4 regions of the Streptomyces sp. NPDC052012 genome follow, and region 4 is predicted to be linked to each of the others. Evidence: riboswitches for the same ligand, from Rfam matches in the RefSeq annotation. Region 4 holds a riboswitch; each other region holds the start of a gene.

Region 1 (4,994 bases), on a different contig from region 4:
GTCCTGGAGATCGGCTTCGGCATGGGCGAGGCCACCGCGCAGATGGCCGCCGCCGACCCGGCCACCAACATCCTCGCCGTGGACGTCCACACCCCCGGCCAGGGCAACCTGCTCAACCTCGCCGACCAGCTGGGCCTGAGCAACGTCCGCGTGGGCAACGGCGACGCGATCATCCTGCTGCGGGAGATGCTCGCCCCGGACAGCCTCGACGGGCTGCGCGTCTACTTCCCCGACCCCTGGCCGAAGAAGCGGCACCACAAGCGGCGGCTGATCCAGCCCGCGTTCCTGTCCCTGGCCGCGACCCGCCTCAGGCCGGGCGCCGTGGTGCACTGCGCCACCGACTGGGAGCCCTACGCCGAGCAGATGCTCGAGGTGCTGACCGCGCATCCCGCTTTCGAGAACACGCAGGTGGACGGCGGATTCGCACCGCGCCCCGAGTTCCGGCCGCTGACCCGTTTCGAGGGGCAGGGACTGGAGAAGGGTCATCTCGTGAACGACCTGCTTTTCCGTCGCGTACAGCACGAAGACCAGCCCCCCACCGGCGCCTGACCCGCAACTCGCGGTCCTGCGGGCGGCGCCCCTGCCTCGTTAGGGTCAATGCGTGGCCACCTCCCCGTATCCGACGCACGTCAGTCGTCCCGCCGGTGGCGCGGTGCGGCCCGTGCACTGGTGGCAGCGGACCTGGGTGCGCTACGGAGCACTGAGCGCGCTCCTCGCCCTGTCCGGGCTCGTCATCCTCGCCCTGGTCCGTGAGCAGACCGGCACCGAGGGCTTCCTCGTCGGGCTGGGCCTCGCGGTGCTGCCGGTGCCGCTGCTCATAGCCGCCTTCCGCTGGCTGGACCGGGTGGAGCCGGGCCCCTGGCGGAACCTGGTCTTCGCCTTCGCGTGGGGCGCCTGCGCGGCGGCGCTGATAGCGATCGTCGCCAACAGCTTCGCGACCAGATGGATAGCGACGGCGACCGCCGACCCGGCAGGGGCGGACACCCTGGGCGCGACCGTGATAGCGCCGGTCGTCGAGGAGTCCGCGAAGGCAGCGGCCGTGCTGCTGGTGTTCCTGTTCCGCAGACGGGACTTCACCGGGATCCTCGACGGGGTGGTGATAGCCGGGGTCACCGCGACCGGCTTCGCGTTCACCGAGAACATCCTCTATCTCGGCACGGCCTTCGGCACCGACCAGCTCACCGGCGGCAGCGGCATCGCGTCGGTCACCGCGGCGACGTTCTTCGTCCGCATCGTCATGTCCCCGTTCGCGCACCCCCTGTTCACGGTGCTCACCGGGATCGGGTTCGGCATCTCCGCGCTGGCGGCCGAGCGGCAGCGGGCGCGGCGGGTGCTGCTGCCGCTGTCCGGGCTGCTCCTCGCGATGGGGATGCACGCACTGTGGAACGGCTCGTCGACGCTGGGCGAGTACGGGTTCTTCGCGGTGTACGCGGCGTTCATGGTGCCAGCGTTCGGGGTGCTGACCTGGCTGGCGGTCTGGACGCGGCAGCGTGAGCTGCGGACCGTACGGGCGGAGCTGCCCGCCTACGTGATCGCCGGGTGGCTGACGCCAGTGGAGCCGTACGCGCTGGGGCTGATGAGGGCCCGGCGTATCGCCCGGCAGTACGCGCGGCGGCACGGCGGGAAGGCGGCGGCGCGGGCGGTCGCGGAGTACGAGGCGTACGCGACCTCGCTCGCGTTCCTGCGGTACCGGGGGCGGCTCGGACGGGCGCGGGAGGACTTCGTCGCTCGGGAGCGGGAGCTGCTGCAGGAGCTGTGGCACCGTCGCGCGGCGGCGCGGCCCGCCCTGGAGTACGCGGCCCGCGCGACGGCGCCACCGGTTCCGGTGGCGGTGCCGACATGGGCGGGCTACGGCTACGGCTATGGCTATGGCTATGGCTATGGCACCAATCCGTACCGCATGTGACCGAAGGCAGAACGCCGAACGCAGAACGCAGAACGCCGACCGGCAGCCCTGACGTCGGGGGGGGGCGTCGTCGGGACTGCCGGGGTTCGGGTGGCGGTGCGCTTCAGGCGGCCGTGCGGCTCAGGGGGTGAGGCCCTTGCTGCGCAGCCAGGCCAGCGGGTCGATGCCCGAGGAGGAGCCGTCGGGGTGGACCTCCAGGTGGAGGTGGGCGCCGGTGGAGTTGCCGGTGGAGCCGACGCGGCCGATCACATCACCGGTGTTGACCTTCTGGCCGACGCTGACGCTGATCGAGGACTGGTGGGCGTACCAGATCTCGGTGCCGTCCTCGAGGGTGAGCACCGTCTTGTAGCCGTAGGAGCCGTCCCAGCCTGCGGAGGTGATCGTGCCGGTGTGGACGGCCTTGATCAGCGTGCCCGTGGGGGCGGCGAAGTCGAGGCCGGTGTGCTGACCGGAGGACCAGTAGGCGCCGGCCTGACCGAAGGTCGAGGTGATGGTGTACGAGGAGGTCGGCAGCGCGTACTGCTTGGCCAGCTCGGCGAGACGCTCGGCCTCGGCCTTCTTCCTGGCCTCCTCCTCCGCCTTCTTCTTGGCGGCCTCGGCCTTCTCCTTGGCCTCCCGCTCCGCCTTGGCGGCGGCCTCGGCGGCCTCCTTCTCGGCGGCGGCGACGGCCTCGGCCGCGGCCTTGCTCGCGGCCTGGTCCTGCTGCTGCTCGACCTGCGCCATGATCCGGGCGCGCAGGGCCTCACCGGCGTCGGCGGCGCCCTGCTCGGTGTCGGCGCTCGTGACGCCGACGTTGCTGAGCGGGGTGGCGGAACCCTTCGGGGTTTCCTCGTCGGAGATGAGGGAACCCACGTTGGGGAGGTCGGGCATGGAGATGGAGACCGGCGGCTTGCCGGTCTGGGCGCTGGCCATACCGCCGGCGCCGACGGCGGCTATGACACCGACGCCGAGAACGGTGGAGCTGCGGGCGAGTCCCCCGCCGCGCTGCTTGGTGACGCGATGCCGGCCGCGGACCGGGCGGATGGACTCCTCGGTGGGGTTCCACTCCTCGAAGGGGCCCTCGTCGGTGCGGGTGCCGCCGTAGGCGAACGTGTCGCTCGGGGTGAACGGGGCCTCGGGGGCAGGCCGGTTGGACGCCACGTGGGCGTACTCCTTTCCTTCCGTCTCCGCCTACCGGGTTAGCTGACGGGTTCGGAGCAGGAAGGTCTCCTACGCGCGTATACGAGCCGTGTCTCCACGGCGGCATACGCCCGATTCACCCCAAGTGATGGTTCCCCGGTTCCCTTACGGGATTCGGCGCGTGCGCACGGAGCCGACTTCTGTGACGGCTGGGACGACCGCGCTGCGTTATCGAACGTTAATAGACGCGGGGCTCGGATTCCAAGCCGTTCCTCTTGATCGTTAACGATTTTCGCGCGGACTTAAGTGTCATCGGCGGTCGAAAACGGGCGAGTTGACCTCGCATCATGGAGGCCGATGTTTCTGATGGTGTGTCAGTTGTTATGCGCTGCGAGGCGGAGTGATTACGCGGGGTGACAGGCAGGGGGAGAACACGGAAAAACACCGAGGGCCGGAATCTCATGGATTCCGGCCCTCGGCCTTCAGTAGCGGGGACAGGATTTGAACCTGCGACCTCTGGGTTATGAGCCCAGCGAGCTACCGAGCTGCTCCACCCCGCGTCGGTAAACACCAGTGTACGCCATCCGCGCGGCAGGTCAGAACAGGTGGCTGTTCGGGGCCTTCGCGCGGTCCTCGTGCTCGGGCAGGACGAGCACCGTGGCGCCGCCGTCGCTGAGTACGGCGCTGCCGTCGGCGCCCGGCACGAACGTGTCCGGCTCGCGCCAGGCCGTGACCACCCGGCGGACCCCGGCGTCCAGGATCAGCCGGGCGCAGGGCGCGGGCCGGGACGCCCGGCGGGCGCAGGGTTCCAGGCTGGAGTAGACGGTCGCGGTCGCCAGCCGGGGATCCGTGGGGTCGACCTTGGCCAGCGCGGCCTCCTCCGCGTGCACCACGGGGTCGGTGCCCTCCCGGGACCAGCCGCGGGCCAGCTCCGTACCGTCGGCCGCGACGATCACCGCGCCCACGCTGAACGCCGTCTGTGAGGGCGGGCACTGTGCCGCCAGCTCGCAGGCGAGGGACAGCCAGTGGTGGTCGGCGGCGGTGGGCAGCTCGCCGGTGCCGGGTGCGGTGGGCTCGTAGCGCATGAGGACGACGTCGCCGATCCTGCGGGTGTCGCGCAGCCGCAGGCGTCCGCCCTGGTAGGAGCCGGGGCCGAAGAGGCGGGGGGCGTCCGGGTCGCCGACGAGGAGCGGGGCGAGCACCAGCTGGAGTTCGTCGGCGAGCCCCTGGGTGAGGAGCTGGGTGTGGATCACACCGCCCCCTTCGACCATCAGGCGCCGCACACCGCGCACGTCGTGCAGGTGGGTGAGGAGACGGCGCCAGTCGAGCTCCGTGCCGAGCGGGACGACGTCGGTGGCGAGGCCCTGGGCGCGGGCTCGCTCGGCGCCCTTGTCCGTGGTGTAGAGGATCTTGTCGCCGCCCGTGTGCCAGAAGGCGGCCGCCGGGTCCAGGTCGCCCGAACCGCTGACGGTGACCTTGAGCGGGTATTCCGGCAGGCCACGGGCGCGGCGGGCGGCGCGGCGCCCGGGCGAGTTGACCAGCAGCCGGGGGTTGTCGGCGCGGATGGTGCCGGCGCCGACCAGGATCGCGTCCACCGAGGCCCGCACCTCGTCGACCCGGTCGAAGTCGGCCGGGCTGGACAGCAGCAGCCGCTCGGGGCCGGTGTCGTCCAGGTAGCCGTCCAGGGAGACGGCGGCGGACAGCAGGACGTACGGGTGGGGCATCGACGCGCTCCTGGCGTGGGCGGGAGGGACGGGCAGGGGGCTGCTCGGGTCAAGTCTGACAAGGGGGCGTGGGTGTCGTCCGCCGGGCGGTTTGGGTGGCGGCACGGATGGCCGCGGAGGCGGTCGGGATGTGAGCGTGGAGCGGTGCCCGGCGTCGCCGGTGACGCGAGACGACGCCCGGCCGCACCTCGTACGCCCGTACATCCCGTACGCCCGTACATCCCGTACGCCCGCACCTCTGTACG
Region 2 (4,994 bases), on a different contig from region 4:
TGTAGGCGTCCGCGCCGGCCTCGCGCAGCCGCTCCGCCTGGCCGTCGGAGAGCAGCCCGAGGCAGGCGCACACCTCGACGCCCTCGTTCTGCTCCTTGATCGCCTTGATCGTGTCGGACACCCGGTCCACGTCACGGTCGGTGGGACCGCGCCCGGACGCCACCAGGCACACCCGCTTGGCACCGCCCGCGAGACCGGCGGCCGCCGCCTTCGACGCCTCGTCCGGCTTGAGCCAGGTGTACTTCAGGATGCCGGCCTTCGAGCCGAGCCGCTGGGAACAGTAGGAGCAGTCCTCGGGACACAGGCCGGACTTGAGGTTGACGAGATAGTTCAGTTTCACCCGCCGGCCGAACCAGTGCCTGCGCACCTTCCCGGCCGCGGCCACCACATCGAGCAGCTCGTCGTCGGACGTCCTCAGGACGGCCAGCGCTTCCTCGCGGGTCGGCGTCTCGCGCCGAAGCCCCTTGTCCACCAGCGTGTTCAGCAGGTCCATGAGAGCCGATCCTGTCCTACTCGGCCCCCCGGGGCCAAGGAGAGTTCGTACAACAGAGCCGCTCGGCGGTGTGGGTATTGCCACACCGTGCCCCGTCCGGCGGCCCGCTAGTGTCTGTGCACTGCCTACAAAAGCCCCCGGAGGACCCATGGCGTTCGGCTGGATCGACGAGCAGGCGCAGGCGCGCCGCCGCGCCGGACTCGTGCGGACGCTGCGTCCACGCGCCGCCGGCGCGCCGCTCCTCGATCTGGCGAGCAACGACTACCTGGGTCTGGCCCGCCACCCCGAGGTCGTCGAGGGCGCGGCGCGTGCCGCGCGGACCTGGGGCGGGGGCGCGACCGGCTCCCGGCTCGTCACCGGCACCACCGAGCTCCACGCGGAGCTGGAACGCGAGCTGGCCGGCTTCTGCGGCTTCGAGGCGGCCCTGGTCTTCTCCTCCGGTTACGCCGCCAATCTCGCCGCGGTCACCGCGCTGGCCCCGCACGGCTCCCTGATCGTCTCCGACGCGGGCAACCACGCCTCGCTGATCGACGGCTGCCGGCTGGCCCGGGGCACCACGCAGGTCGCGGCGCACGCCGACCCGGAGGCCGTGCGCAAGGCCCTGTCCGGGCACGACGGTCCGGCGATCGCGGTGTCGGACACGGTCTTCTCGGTGGACGGCGACGCGGCTCCGCTCGCCGGTCTGGCGGCGGTGTGCCGTGAGTACGGCGCGGGACTGGTGGTCGACGACGCCCACGGTCTGGGCGTGCTCGGAGACGGCGGGCGCGGCGCCCCGTACGCGGCGGGGCTCGCGGGCGCGGACGACGTGGTGGTGACCGTGACGCTGTCCAAGTCGCTGGGCAGCCAGGGCGGAGCCGTGCTCGGCCCGGCCCGGGTGATCGAGCATCTGGTCAACGCGGCACGGACGTTCATCTTCGACACGGGACTGGCCCCCGCGGCGGCGGGCGCGGCCCTGGCGGCGCTGACCCTGCTGCGCCGCGAACCCGAACGGGCGGCGCGGGCGGGAGCGGTGGCACGGGAGATGCACACCCGGCTGACGGCCGCGGGTCTGGAGGCGGTACGCCCGGACGCCGCGGTCGTCTCGGTGCGCGCCCCGTCCCCGGAGCAGGCCGTACAGTGGGCGGCCGACTGCCGGGCGGCCGGTCTGTCCGTGGGCTGTTTCCGTCCTCCTTCCGTGCCCGACGGCATCTCACGGCTCAGACTGACCGCCCGCGCCGACCTCTCCGGGGCGGAGATCGAACGCGCTGTACAGGTGATCGGCGAGACGCGACCGTGAGTCGGCGTGGCACGGCCGTGCGTCGCTCGATGACGGATCGACCGGTGGGCTCCGGTCACCGGTTCCGGATCAGCGGACCGCCGCGACGAATCGTGCCCAGCTCCGGGAGGAGAAGAGCAGCGCCGGGCCGGCCGGGTCCTTGGAGTCGCGCACGGCGAGCAGTCCGGCCATGGGGCCGGTGACCGGCCGGGCCGTCTCGACGCAGTTGTTCGCGCCCGTGCTGTAGCTGCTGCGCAGCCACCGCACTCCGTGCAGTCGGGTGCTGGAGGAAAGGGTCCGAGGCGGTGCAGGCATCATGCCTCCTTACACGCCGGCAGCTGTCCCGGCGATGAAATCCAACGAGTCCTCGGGCGAAAGGGCGTGGATCGAAAGGGCGTTGAAGGCCTCCGTGTACGCCCTGAGGTCTTCTTTCCGCTCGAGATAGAGGCTACTCGTCAAGTGGTCGAGAACAACCACGTCCAGATCAGAAGTGCGCGAAAAGGAGAAGATGACGAAAGGGCCGGTGACGCCGATGTGCGCCCCGGCCGAGAACGGCAGCACCTGCAACCGGACATGGGGAAGCCGCGCCGCCTCCATCAGCCGCTCCAGCTGACGGGCCATCACTCCGGGACCGCCCACCTCCCGGCGCAGCACCGCCTCGTCCAGGACGGCGCTCAGCTCCAGCGGAGGATCGGCGCGCAGCACGTCCTGCCGGGCCAGCCGCACCTCCACCAGGGCGTCCAGCCGTTCCTCCGAAGCCCCTTCCAGAGCCGCCGCGGTGACCGCCCGCGCGTACTCGGGCGTCTGCAGCAGTCCGGGGACCACCGTGGTCTCCAGCGTGCGCATGGCACTCGCCTGGGACTCCAGGCTGATGAAGTCCCGGTACGTCGGCGGCAGTACACCGCGGTACGCGTGCCACCAGTGGTGCCGGCCACCGCCGTCGTCGGAGCCGGCCAGCACCAGCAGCAGCTGGCGCAACTGCGGATCGGACACGCCGTAGGTGTCGAGCAGTAACCGTACGTCGGCCGGTTTCACCCCGCTCGTGCCGGTCTCGATGCGGCTCACCTTGGACTGGTGCCAGCCCACCAGCCGGGCCGCCTCGCCGCTGGTGAGCCCCGCCGAGGTGCGCAGCGCGCGCAGTTCGGCGCCCAGTTTGCGGCGGCGCACCGCGGGACCGTGCTGCATGGGCTTCTCCTTACTCCTTCCGAGCCGCCCAAATACGGTCTCGCGTCGTAGAGTTCACCGCTTTGAGCGACAGATATATGCATATCTTGGTGGATCGCTGCCCTGCGCCGTGCGGTGATGGCACTCTGGCGACGAAGCACCAGTGCGGGACCGTACTCGAACCATCCGCTCCGTGTCGGACTGCGGTCCCGTGGAAAGGGACGACGTCGCCATGGCAGACCACCTGGAAGCATCCGTCACTCTGCCGAGCGATCCCGCCTCGGTCTCCGCGGCCCGGGCCCATGTGGTGGGCACGCTGGCGGAGTGGGGCATGCCCGAGGACACGGAAGTGTCGGACACCGTCCGGCTGATCGTCTCCGAACTGGCCACCAACGCCGTGCAGCACACGTTCGGTCAGTCGCCGACCTTCACGGTGGACCTCGTCCTCGACCGGGACGAACGACTGCGGATCGGTGTGACGGACAGCCACCCGCGGTTCCCCAAGCGGCTGCCGGCCGCGGTTCAGCAGGACAACGGCCGCGGCCTGGTCATCATCCGCTGGCTGACCGCGGAATGCGGCGGCAGACTGAGAGTCCGCCGCACGAGGGAGGGCGGCAAGACCATCTCCGTGGAACTCCCATGGACCGCCCCGGTCGAACCGGTCACGGCGGCGGGACAGCCGGAGCCCTGAAGGTCATGAGGAGAAGCGGCAGGACGGGGCGGCGACGCGTCCGACGCGTCGCCGCCCCCTTCGGGTCACTTGACCCGGCCGTACCAGACGCTGCGGGTCCAGATCTTCTGCAGGCGTACGACGTCCCCGGTCTTGGGGGCGTGCCAGATCTTGCCCTTACCCGCGTAGATGCCGACGTGGTAGATGCTCCGGCCCGAGTGGAAGAACACCAGGTCCCCTGCCCTGCGGTTGGAGGCGGAGATGTGGCGTGTCCGGTTGTACTGCTGGGCAGCGGTGCGCGGCAGCTTCTTGCCGGCCTTCTTGAAGGAATACAGGGTGAGTCCGGAGCAGTCGAATCGATAAGGTCCGGTGGCACCCCATTGGTAAGGTGACCCCTTCTTTGACGCCGCGATCTTCAAGGCCTTGGTGCCGAGGCTCGCGGCGGACGCCTCCGATGCGGCGCCGGGGATCACGATCGAGCCGCCCACGGCGGCGAGGGTGAGGGCCGAGGCCGTACCGGCGCGGGCCATCAGAGACGGGACACGATTGAGCGCAGTCATGCGCAACCCTTCGTCAGCCGCCTGTGAAGGATGACCTGTCGGATTCGGGCTGGCGAAGTGGCCCGGCCGCACGGGTGCGGCTTCACCCCAAGGGCTGCTCGGAACGTCGAGGTTCCGGCGACCCGTCGTGCTTGGGTCCTCCACTCCTGCCGATCCACTTCCTGTCGACCGGTCATCCGGGCGGCGGCAGGACTCGGCGTCCGCCCGGATCGCCCCGCCGCGGCGGCGGGGTCTTGTCGTCAGTCACGGATCTTGGCTCATGGCCCGCCCGATTTCCCAACGGAACCGGGGATTTGTGTTGTTACTCACCACTCACCCGTTCGGGTGGACACGCCTGTGTTCGAGCCGCTGGCCGGGGTGTCGGCGGGCCCCCGACCAGCGGCGGAATACTCCATTCCGGCCTCCGCTTGCGTGCGATGCGCAACCTCGGCACCCCGAAAAAAGTCGGTTTTTCTACGCCGGATGGGGGTACGCCGTTTGGTCCGTTTCAACTCCGGTCGGTCGCGCAGTTTCGTCGGGGGCCTCAACCCGCGGAGATCGGGGGCAACATGACCCGGGCCGTGCGGCGTTCGCCGTCCAGCACCCGCAGCGCACGGGCCAGTGTGGCGGCGTGCAGTTCGGTCTCGCCGCGCCGGTGCATCAGCGCCAGCGCGTCGCGCAGCGCGACCGCCTTGCCGACCAACGCCTGCGCGGCGCGCAGACCGCGGTAGGTGTCGCCGTCGTGGGCCGGATTGATCCGGCCGATCAGGTCGACGACTTCGAGGTAACGGTCGATCAACTCGGCCTCGGCACGCGTCAGCGCGGGCAGCGGGGGGAGTTCGGGTGGCAGCATCGGCGGCTCACTTCGTGCCG
Region 3 (4,994 bases), on a different contig from region 4:
AACATCGACCCGCCGGACCACACCCGGCTGCGGCGGCTGGTCAGCAAGGCGTTCACCCCGCGCCGGGTCGCCGAGTTCGCGCCCAGGGTGCAGGAGCTCACCGACACCCTCATCGACCGGTTCGCCGCGCAGGGCTCCGCCGACCTCATCCACGAGTTCGCCTTCCCGCTGCCCATCTACGCCATCTGCGACCTGCTGGGCGTCCCCCGCGAGGACCAGGACGACTTCCGGGACTGGGCGGGCATGATGATCCGTCACCAGGGCGGGCCGCGGGGCGGGGTCGCGCGCTCGGTGAAGAAGATGCGCGGCTATCTCGCCGACCTCATCCACCGCAAGCGCGAGGCGCTGCCCGCCGAGCCCGCGCCCGGCGAGGACCTCATCTCCGGTCTCATCCGCGCCTCGGACCACGGTGAGCACCTCACCGAGAACGAGGCCGCCGCGATGGCGTTCATCCTGCTGTTCGCCGGCTTCGAGACCACGGTCAACCTCATCGGCAACGGCACCTACGCCCTGCTCACCCACCCCGAGCAGCGCGCCCGGCTCCAGCGGTCCCTGGCCGCGGGGGAGCGGGAGCTGCTGGCGACCGGGGTGGAGGAACTGCTGCGCTACGACGGCCCCGTGGAGCTCGCCACCTGGCGGTTCGCCACCGAGCCGGTCGTCATCGGCGGACAGTCCATCGCGGCCGGCGACCCCGTGCTCGTCGTCCTGGCCGCCGCGGACCGGGATCCGGAGCGGTTCGCCGACCCGGACGTGCTCGACCTCGGCCGGCGCGACAACCAGCACCTCGGCTACGGCCACGGCATCCACTACTGCCTCGGCGCGCCCCTCGCCCGCCTGGAGGGGCAGACCGCGCTCGCCACGCTGCTGACCCGGCTGCCGGACCTGCGCCTCGGCGTGGACCCGGCCGAACTGCGCTGGCGCGGCGGGCTCATCATGCGCGGACTGCGCACCCTGCCGGTGGAATTCACGCCTCCGCAGACCTGACGGTCCCGGCGGGCGGGCCACCGTGCCCCGAGCGCAACCAGCGCAAACATGACGCGCGTTCAACTATGTGATCTTCACGTGATCTGCGCGGCATGAACTTGTGACAAGTGATCGTCTGCCGATACGTTCACCCATCAACGCGGTGTCCAATATCCGTTCGCCGCGCCGGTAACTGCTGTCGTGTGAAAGGTCCCCGCATGCTTTCCGGGAACGGTCGGCACCGCCGCCCCCGCCAGGCTCCGGCTCTCCTCGTCGCGGCCGGAGTGACCGGCTCCGCCATCGCCATCCCCCTCCTCGGAGCAGGCAGCGCCAGTGCGGCCGACGGGGCGACCTGGGACCGGGTCGCGGAGTGCGAGTCCGGCGGCTCCTGGAGCCAGAACACCGGCAACGGCTATTACGGCGGCCTGCAGTTGACCCAGGACGACTGGGAGAACTACGGCGGCCTGGACTACGCGCCCAGCGCCGACCAGGCCAGCCGAGGCCAGCAGATAGCGGTCGCCGAGCGGATCCTCGCCGACCAGGGCGTCGGAGCCTGGCGCACATGCGGACTGCTCGCCGGGCTGGAGCAGGGCTCCGAGTCCGCGGACGTCGACACCGGCGTGGGCTCGCCGTCCCCGACCCCCACGGACTCCGCGGAATCCGCCGAGTCCCCGCAGCCCACGGACTCCCCGGACGCGACGGACACGACGGACTCGTCCGGAATGCCCGACTCCAGCGAATCGTCGGCTTCTTCCTCGCCGTCACCCTCGGCCACGGAAGGCAACGAGGGCTCGGAAGCCTCGGTCAGCGAATCGCCCAAGTCGGACAAGTCCACTGATGTCGAGACGGAACCCAGCGCCTCGCTCACCGCCTCACAGGCCACCGGTAGTGATGAACCGGACAAGTCGGGTCAGGATGACGGCTCTTCCGCGCTGACCGACACCGGCACCGGTCGCCACCGCGGCCCCAGTGCCGAGGAGGGCGAAGGGCGGGACCGTACGGCGGAATCGTCCGGCCGTCACGCCTCGCGCCCCGCGGACGACGCCGACGGCTCGTATGTCGTTCGTCCGGGGGACAGTCTCTGGTCCATCGCCGACTCCCTTGAGGTGGACGGTGGATGGCGCGCCCTGTACACGGGCAACGAGCAGACCGTCGGCGCCGACCCGAACCTCATCCTCCCCGGTCAGACGCTTGAGGTCGGGGTCGAACCGGGCGAAAAGTGACGGGCGAAAACGCCCGGACCGGGCGGTAGTTGACGTCACGGTTCGAGCTGAATGCCCGATATAAACGCGGTGAGAGATAGGTCTCAGAAGCCCTGATCGTCTTTGAAAATCGGCCGAGCGCGTGTCTACGGTCGTGACCGCTCGTCACCGCGAGCCCCGTCTGCCGCCACGCCGAATCCTGCCAGTGGCAGCACGGGAACAGTCGTCGCGTCATGCGCCGTAGGCAGGAGCGGGGGACCCAAGGTAAGTGCCCTTTCCGGTGGTTGACACCGGATCGCGGCTCGGGGTGTAGCCGCGTCCCGTGAGGGACGTGGCCGGGCAACTCAACCGGCCCGAACCCGACAGCTCACCTCGCAGGCGTCGGTGAGGGGATCCATCCATGTTGTTTTCCGGCAAGGGCAAGCACCGTCGTCCGTCCAAGGCCACCCGCGCCATCGCCATCGCCGGTGTCACCGGCGCCGCCGTCGCCGCCCCGCTGATGGCGGCCGGCTCGGCCTCCGCCGCCACCGCCTCCGAGTGGGACGCCGTCGCCCAGTGCGAGTCGGGCGGCAACTGGTCCATCAACACCGGCAACGGCTACTACGGCGGTCTGCAGTTCTCCGCCTCCACCTGGGCCGCGTACGGCGGCACGAAGTACGCCGCCACCGCCGACCAGGCCACCAAGGCGCAGCAGATCGAGATCGCCGAGAAGGTCCTCGCGGGCCAGGGCAAGGGCGCCTGGCCGGTCTGCGGCAAGAACCTGTCCAACGCCGCGTACACCGGTGCCGCCGCCGAGACCCCGGCCCCGAAGGCCGACACCTCCGCCGAGCGCACCACCGAGCAGAAGGCGTCCCGCTCCACCGAGCGCCCGGCGCCGAAGGCCGAGAAGAAGGCCGAGAAGAAGACCGTCACCACCCCGACCGGCGAGAAGGTCGAGAAGGGCGACGGCGAGTACAAGGTCGTCAAGGGTGACACCCTCAGCTCCATCGCCGAGGAGCACGGCGTCAAGGGCGGCTGGGAGAAGCTGTTCAAGCTGAACGACGACATCGTCGAGGACGCCGACCTCATCTACCCGGGCCAGCAGCTGCACCTGAAGTAAGCAGCGGCCCCGCGGCGCCCGCGAGCGAGCGGCGCGCCCACAGTCCGCCCGCCCCGGTGCGTGTTCCCCCGTACGCACCGGGGCGGGCTTTTTTGGGAAACCGTATTTGTTCCGTTCGGAAACAATTTACGCTCGGTTCTGTCCATGGGATGGGCGACCGGATGGCCGATCGCCCGGAGCCGGTTAGGCTCGGTCTCGCAGAGCCACCATGGCCCTGCCCACTCGCGTCACATCCAAGAAGGAGATGCTCGTGCCGTCCATCGACGTCGTCGTAGCCCGGGAAATCCTGGACTCCCGAGGCAACCCCACGGTCGAGGTCGAGGTCGGCCTCGACGACGGCAGCACGGGTCGTGCCGCCGTCCCGTCCGGCGCCTCCACGGGCGCCTTCGAGGCCATCGAGCTCCGCGACGGCGACTCGAACCGCTACCTCGGCAAGGGCGTGGAGAAGGCCGTCCTCGCCGTCATCGAGCAGATCGGCCCGGAGCTGGTCGGCTACGACGCCACCGAGCAGCGCCTGATCGACCAGGCCATGTTCGACCTGGACGCCACCGACAACAAGGGCTCCCTCGGCGCCAACGCCATCCTCGGCGTCTCCCTCGCCGTCGCCCACGCCGCCTCCGAGGCCAGCGACCTGCCGCTGTTCCGCTACCTGGGCGGCCCCAACGCGCACCTGCTGCCGGTGCCGATGATGAACATCCTGAACGGCGGCTCGCACGCCGACTCCAACGTGGACATCCAGGAGTTCATGATCGCCCCGATCGGCGCGGAGTCCTTCTCCGAGGCCCTGCGCTGGGGCGCCGAGGTCTACCACACCCTGAAGAAGGTCCTGAAGAGCAAGGGTCTGGCCACCGGCCTCGGCGACGAGGGCGGCTTCGCCCCGAACCTCGGCTCCAACCGCGAGGCCCTCGACCTCATCCTGGAGGCGATCAAGGAGGCCGGCTACACCCCCGGCGAGCAGATCGCCCTCGCGCTCGACGTCGCCGCGTCCGAGTTCTACAAGGACGGCGTGTACGTCTTCGAGGGCAAGGAGCGCTCGGCGGCCGAGATGACCGAGTACTACGCCGAGCTCGTCGAGGCGTACCCGCTCGTCTCCATCGAGGACCCGCTGTTCGAGGACGACTGGGAGGGCTGGAAGACCATCACCGCCAAGCTCGGTGACAAGGTCCAGCTCGTCGGCGACGACCTGTTCGTCACCAACCCCGAGCGCCTGGCTCGCGGCATCGAGGAGGGCGCCGCCAACGCCCTGCTGGTGAAGGTGAACCAGATCGGTTCGCTGACCGAGACCCTGGACGCCGTCGAGCTGGCCCAGCGCAACGGCTTCAAGTGCATGATGTCCCACCGCTCCGGCGAGACCGAGGACGTCACCATCGCCGACCTGGCCGTCGCCACCAACTGCGGCCAGATCAAGACCGGCGCCCCGGCCCGCTCCGAGCGCGTCGCCAAGTACAACCAGCTGCTGCGCATCGAGGAGATCCTCGACGACGCGGCGGTGTACGCGGGCCGCAGCGCCTTCCCGCGCTTCAAGGGCTGAACTCCCTCACGGGGTGAACCCCGTGAGTAGGCAGCGTCGTACGTACGTCCCCGTACTCGGTCCCGTACCGTGTGCGGGGACGTACGCGCGTGGACGGGAGGCGCCAGCCACATGGCCGTGAAGGACCGGGACCGTTTCTCCACCGCGACCAGGATCCGGCTGATCGGTGAGCAGACCGCGGCCCGGGTCTACCGCTCGC
Region 4 (4,994 bases):
CCTCCGTCTCCCGTACGGCGGTCAGCGCCCGCGCGTGAGCGAGGCCCCGCGGAAGCCGGGCGAGGAAGGCGGGCAGCAGCGCGGGCCGGTTGACCAGGATCGCGGTGAGGTAGGCGGTGAGACCGGCGCCATAGCCGTGGGCCTGGGTCTCCAGGTCCGCCCAGGTCTCCCGGTGGTGGTGCCACACCAGTGCCCGGGGTGTGTAGTGCAGCCGGTGCCCGTGGGCGAGGACGCGGACGAAGCCGTAGAGGTCGTCGCCGCCCCGGGCGGGGGTGCCGGCACCGGTGGCGGGGTCGAAGCCGCCGACGGCGCGCAGCACGTCCGTGCGGAACGCCATGTTCGCCCCGGAGCCGAACCGCCCCGCCGTGAACGGGAACAGCGGCTCGTCTCGGGGCGGGTTCGCGGGGTCGTACGTCGTCGGCGTGAAGCCCTTCGCGAAGCCGCCGTGGCTCTCCAGCAGGACCTGGGCCGGGGTGCGCAGCCGGGCGGGCAGGATCAGGCCGGTGGTGCAGCCGAGGCGCGGGTCGGCGGTGAAGGGGGCGGTCAGTTCGGTGAGCCAGCGGGGATCGGCGATCACGTCGTCGTCGGTGAACGCGATCACCTCGCCACCGGCCTCCGCCAGGCCGGTGTTGTGGGCGACGGCGAGCCCGGGGACCGGCTCGCGCACATAGCGCACGCGCTCCCCGTACTTCCGGTGCACCAACTCCTTCGTCGCGTCGGTCACGGGCGCGTTGTCGACCACGACGATGTCGAAGCGCGGGTGGTCCTGGGCGAGCAGCGAGTCGAGCGCGCGGGCCAGCTGCCCGGCCCGCTCCCGGGTCGCGACGACGACCGAGGCGGACGGCGGTGAGACGACCGAGGCGGACGGCGGTGACGTGACGGGACCGGCCGGGCCGGCGTCCCCCGCGAGCACCTCCCGAGCCGGTCCCGCCAGCACCGTCCGCGGATCCGCCCCCTCCGGCACCCGCCCCAGGAACGTCCCGACCGGCACACCCGCCCTTCTGACCAGCACGAACACCTCGCCATGGGTCACCGGCGGGCTGCCCGGACCGGGTCTCAGCGTCGCCTCCGCGCCGTTCAGATCCAGCTCGGCGACCTGCACCGCCCCGATGGCCAGGAACCGCCGTATCTCCTCCTGCGTACGTGCTGCACGCGACATGGCCTTCCCCCTCCTCACGACCCTCGTGGACCGTTCATCACCCTCACGACCGGCGCAGTCGCCCCGCGCCCCGCAAGGTCCGCGACGCCAGCGACGCGAGCCGCGGGCGGGCGCGGACGAACGCGTGTGCGCGGCGCACGGGCTCGCGGCTCAGCCAGTGCAGTGCGGCGCCCGCCCCGGGACGCGTCGCCGCCCCCTCGTAGACGGCGAGTTCGCCGGTCTTCAGCGAGTCCTTGTACTCGGCGGGACCACGCCCCATGTCGAGCAGGCCGATGCCCTCGGCGGCCGCCGCCTCGGCCATCCGCAGATGCAGCACCAGACCCGGCGAGAACTTCGCGAAATCCGGGTCGTACGCCGGGAACCAGCAGGCCAGGACGGACGAAGAGCGCAGCCCGAAGTGGGCGGCGACGGGACGGCCGTCGGCGTACAGGACCGACAGCGTGCCGGTGCACTGCGGGGCCCGGGTCTCGGCGAGGCGGCCGACCAGCCGGGTGATCCAGTCCTGCGCGAACCGGTCGCGGCGCCCGGTCCTGCGGTACTGCGCCGACTTCCACTCCATGAGGGTGCGCAGCGCCGCCGGGTCCCGCTCGTCGAACACGAACCGTACGGGCCCCACCTGGCGGCCCAGCCTGCGCTCCTTGGCCAGCGTGGTCTTCAGGAACTTCGGCGACTGGGTGCGCAGCACCGACTCGTAGGTCTCGTAGCCCTTCTCCACGTCGATGACGAAGGCGGCGTGCTCCTCGGCCGCGTACGGCACGAACAGCCGCTGGTCGGCCTCCAGGTTGTCGAAGGCGAAGCTCGACACCGAGCAGGCCCGCAGCAGTTCACCGGTGTCCCAGGCCAGACCCGGGCGCAGGACGGCGCCCTGGCAGTCCGACACTCCCAGCCCGATGGCCCGCCCCTGCCCGAGCGCACCCCGCTCGTAGGGCAGGAAACCGGCCGGTTCCGTCCCCTCGTACAGCACGGCGACCCGGGCCCGCGGTCGTACCCGGCCCACGGCGGTGGTGAACTCCGGCTCCATGAAAGGGCTGCGCGGTACGTCCGCGGCGGCGCGCAGTTCCCGCCAGCGCTCCCGTTCCCCCTGGCCGAGATCCTCCGGCCTCAGTACGCGCACACGTCCACTGCTCACCTGACCCCCCGATCAAGTCCCCCCTGGACACTTGGAAGGTACCGCCCGAGAGGGCATGGACGGTAGGTAGCGGACCATGTTGTTGCCAACCGGTGCACAAGCGGGGGTCGGGGGCGTACCGGACGGTGGTGAGAAGGACCGGCGTGTTGTCCGTATTCTCTGATCATGGCCGCACCCACCGCATATTCACTCATCGCCACCGACCTGGACGGGACGCTGCTGCGCGGCGACGACACCCTGTCCGACCGGTCCCTCGCCGCGCTCGCGCGGGTGGCGCAGGCCGGTGCCCAGCACCTCGTGGTGACGGGCCGCCCGGCTCCCCGGGTGCGGCCCCTCCTGGAGGACCTCGGCTGCACCGGGCTCGCGGTGTGCGGGCAGGGCGCGCAGGTGTACGACGCGGGCGCGGACCGGCTGCTGTGGTCCGTGACCCTGGACCGGGAACTGGCGGAGACCGCGCTGGGCAAGATCGAGGCCGAGGTGGGGGAGGTCTACGCGGCGGTCGACCAGGACGGGGTCGACGGGCTGACGCTGATCGAGCCGGGCTATCTGATGCCGCACCCCACGCTGCCCGCCGTGCGGGTCGAACGGCGCGGCGATCTGTGGGACCGCCCGATCAGCAAGGTGCTGCTGCGCCACTCCCGGCTGACCGACGACGAGTTGGCGGCGACGGCGCGCTCGGTGGTCGGCTCGCTCGCCACGGTGACCATGTCGGGGCCCGGGACCGTGGAACTCCAGCCGTGCGGTGTGACGAAGGCGACAGGGCTGGCGCTGGCGGCCGAGCATCTGGGGCTGGGCCCCGAGCGGACCCTCGCGTTCGGTGACATGCCCAACGACATCCCCATGTTCGACTGGGCGGCCCGCGGGGTCGCCATGGCCAACGCCCATCCCGAGCTCAAGGCGGTGGCCGACGAGGTCACCACGACGAACGAGGACGACGGCGTGGCCGTCGTCCTCGAGCGTCTGTTCCCGGAGGCCGGGCGGCACGTGCCCCAACACGTGCCGGCCCAGTGTGTTCCCGGTTTCGCGTCCTCGTCCGCCGAGAGGACGCTTCTGTCGTCTCAGTGAGCGGCTCCCCAAAGCCGCCTCTTGTGACCCCGTACGGCTCAGTACGGCTCAGTACGCGCCGAAGACGTTGTCGATCGAGCCGTAGCGGTCGGCGGCGTAGTTGCAGGCCGCCGTGATGTTCGCGACCGGGTCGAACGGGTCGAAGGCGGTGCCCGGCACGTGGTATGCGGCGAAGGTCGGGTCGATGACCTGCAGCAGGCCCTTGGACGGGGTGCCCTTGGCGGCGTTGGAGTCCCACAGGTTGATGGCGGCCGGGTTGCCGGAGGACTCGCGCATGATGTTGCGGTGGATGCCCTCGTAGCTGCCCGGGATGCCGTGCTGGGCCATGACGGCCAGCGACTCGCGGATCCAGCCGTCGAGGTTGTCCGGGTACGTCGTCGCGGCGGTCGTGGCCGTCGTGGTGGAGGTCGTGGTGGCCGCGGAGGCGCTGGTGGCGCCGATGAGCGGGAGGGCGACCACGGCGACGCCGGTGCCGGCGACGGCGAGAGTGCGGGCGAGGCGGCGGCCGCCGGAGCGGCGGTGCTGACCGGATGCAGGCATGTTCGTTGTTTCCTCTCCTACGCCTGCGAGGTGAGCTGTCGGGTTCGGGCTGGGAGAGTGCCCGGCCGTGCCCCTTCGGGCATGGCTTCACCCCGAGCCGTTCCGGACGGTGGTCCGGCGCGGCGACTTACCTGGGTCCCCCGCTCCTGCCGTGCGTGAGTGAGTCGTCGACTGGGTGGTGCGGGCGGCGGCAGGATTCGGCGTCCGCCCGGCAGGCCGGGAACGTATGCGAGAGCACATGTCGGGAACAAGTGCGGTCATCACAGATGAGGTCGTTTGATCTTGCGGTGGGGTGTTTTGGGTGCTTGATCCTTTGCGGGTGTTAAGGGTCAACTGTGTTGCGGGAGAAGGGGGTACGCGTCTATGGGCGGGCTGTGGGGGCAGGTGGGCGTGCGTGACCCACTTCACGGGAGGCGGAGGGCGGGAGCATTTATCGCCAACGGGAATTCGCCTGGTAATTGCGGCAAATCGGGCACCTGGGCGGGCAGGATGGTGCCTATGGCGAGGTGTGGGCTGTTGTGATCAAACGATCAGGAGTGCTGCGGTTGTGATCCGATATCGCCCGGCTGGTAACACCGGGCGCTGGTGGTGATCGAAACGTGACCGGATACGCTGACTTGAGTGGTGGCAGCGACCTATCGACAAACCGTGTAATCGGCAGTGGACACCAGCAGACAGGAGACCCCCTCGTGACCGTCGTCGGGCCGTTCGGGCTGAGCGTGCGGGACCAGGCTCTGGAAGCCGATGTCCAGGCCGGATTGACGGCTGTCGAGGAGGGGCTGCTCGAGGCCACCAAGAGCGAGGTGCCCTTCATCACGGAGGCCGCGCAGCATCTGGTGCGGGCCGGGGGGAAGCGATTCCGGCCCCTGCTCGTGATGCTCGCCGCGCAGTTCGGTGACCCGTATGCGCCGGGGGTCGTGCCGTCGGCGGTGGTGGTGGAGCTGACCCACCTCGCCACGCTGTACCACGACGACGTGATGGACGAGGCCGCGGTGCGGCGCGGGGTCGCCAGCGCGAACACGCGGTGGGGCAACTCCGTCGCGGTGCTCACCGGCGATTTCCTGTTCGCGCGGGCGTCGCACATCCTGGCCGATCTCGGGC

Evidence for each region. A riboswitch is a leader RNA that binds a small molecule or an ion and turns the genes downstream of it on or off. The one in region 4 is predicted to bind cyclic di-AMP.
Region 1: it holds a riboswitch for cyclic di-AMP, as region 4 does, so the genes downstream of both, AB0412_RS31390 (M23 family metallopeptidase) here and AB0412_RS18290 (transglycosylase SLT domain-containing protein) in region 4, are expected to answer to the same signal.
Region 2: it holds a riboswitch for cyclic di-AMP, as region 4 does, so the genes downstream of both, AB0412_RS04220 (C40 family peptidase) here and AB0412_RS18290 (transglycosylase SLT domain-containing protein) in region 4, are expected to answer to the same signal.
Region 3: it holds a riboswitch for cyclic di-AMP, as region 4 does, so the genes downstream of both, AB0412_RS32455 (transglycosylase family protein) here and AB0412_RS18290 (transglycosylase SLT domain-containing protein) in region 4, are expected to answer to the same signal.

What each region holds. Positions count from the first base shown of each region.
Region 1 covers NZ_JBFAXA010000029.1:14,981-19,974, forward strand. The annotation lists gene trmB (tRNA (guanosine(46)-N7)-methyltransferase TrmB) at 1-549, shown strand, start outside; gene AB0412_RS31385 (PrsW family intramembrane metalloprotease) at 602-1,906, shown strand; gene AB0412_RS31390 (M23 family metallopeptidase) at 2,027-3,046, opposite strand; cyclic di-AMP (ydaO/yuaA leader) riboswitch at 3,059-3,215, opposite strand; tRNA gene AB0412_RS31395 (tRNA-Met) at 3,512-3,585, opposite strand; gene AB0412_RS31400 (dihydrofolate reductase family protein) at 3,622-4,749, opposite strand.
Region 2 covers NZ_JBFAXA010000002.1:113,331-118,324, forward strand. The annotation lists gene bioB (biotin synthase BioB) at 1-493, opposite strand, end outside; gene AB0412_RS04200 (8-amino-7-oxononanoate synthase) at 642-1,769, shown strand; gene AB0412_RS04205 (DUF397 domain-containing protein) at 1,839-2,063, opposite strand; gene AB0412_RS04210 (helix-turn-helix transcriptional regulator) at 2,073-2,933, opposite strand; gene AB0412_RS04215 (ATP-binding protein) at 3,145-3,603, shown strand; gene AB0412_RS04220 (C40 family peptidase) at 3,669-4,142, opposite strand; cyclic di-AMP (ydaO/yuaA leader) riboswitch at 4,146-4,341, opposite strand; gene AB0412_RS04225 (hypothetical protein) at 4,666-4,974, opposite strand; gene AB0412_RS04230 (ATP-dependent Clp protease proteolytic subunit) at 4,982-4,994, opposite strand, start outside.
Region 3 covers NZ_JBFAXA010000032.1:21,756-26,749, reverse strand. The annotation lists gene AB0412_RS32465 (cytochrome P450) at 1-984, shown strand, start outside; gene AB0412_RS32460 (transglycosylase family protein) at 1,182-2,186, shown strand; cyclic di-AMP (ydaO/yuaA leader) riboswitch at 2,392-2,561, shown strand; gene AB0412_RS32455 (transglycosylase family protein) at 2,566-3,264, shown strand; gene eno (phosphopyruvate hydratase) at 3,515-4,795, shown strand; gene AB0412_RS32445 (septum formation initiator family protein) at 4,907-4,994, shown strand, end outside.
Region 4 covers NZ_JBFAXA010000010.1:742-5,735, reverse strand. The annotation lists gene AB0412_RS18305 (glycosyltransferase) at 1-1,159, opposite strand, end outside; gene AB0412_RS18300 (GNAT family N-acetyltransferase) at 1,203-2,288, opposite strand; gene AB0412_RS18295 (HAD family hydrolase) at 2,454-3,353, shown strand; gene AB0412_RS18290 (transglycosylase SLT domain-containing protein) at 3,402-3,893, opposite strand; cyclic di-AMP (ydaO/yuaA leader) riboswitch at 3,899-4,073, opposite strand; gene AB0412_RS18285 (polyprenyl synthetase family protein) at 4,583-4,994, shown strand, end outside.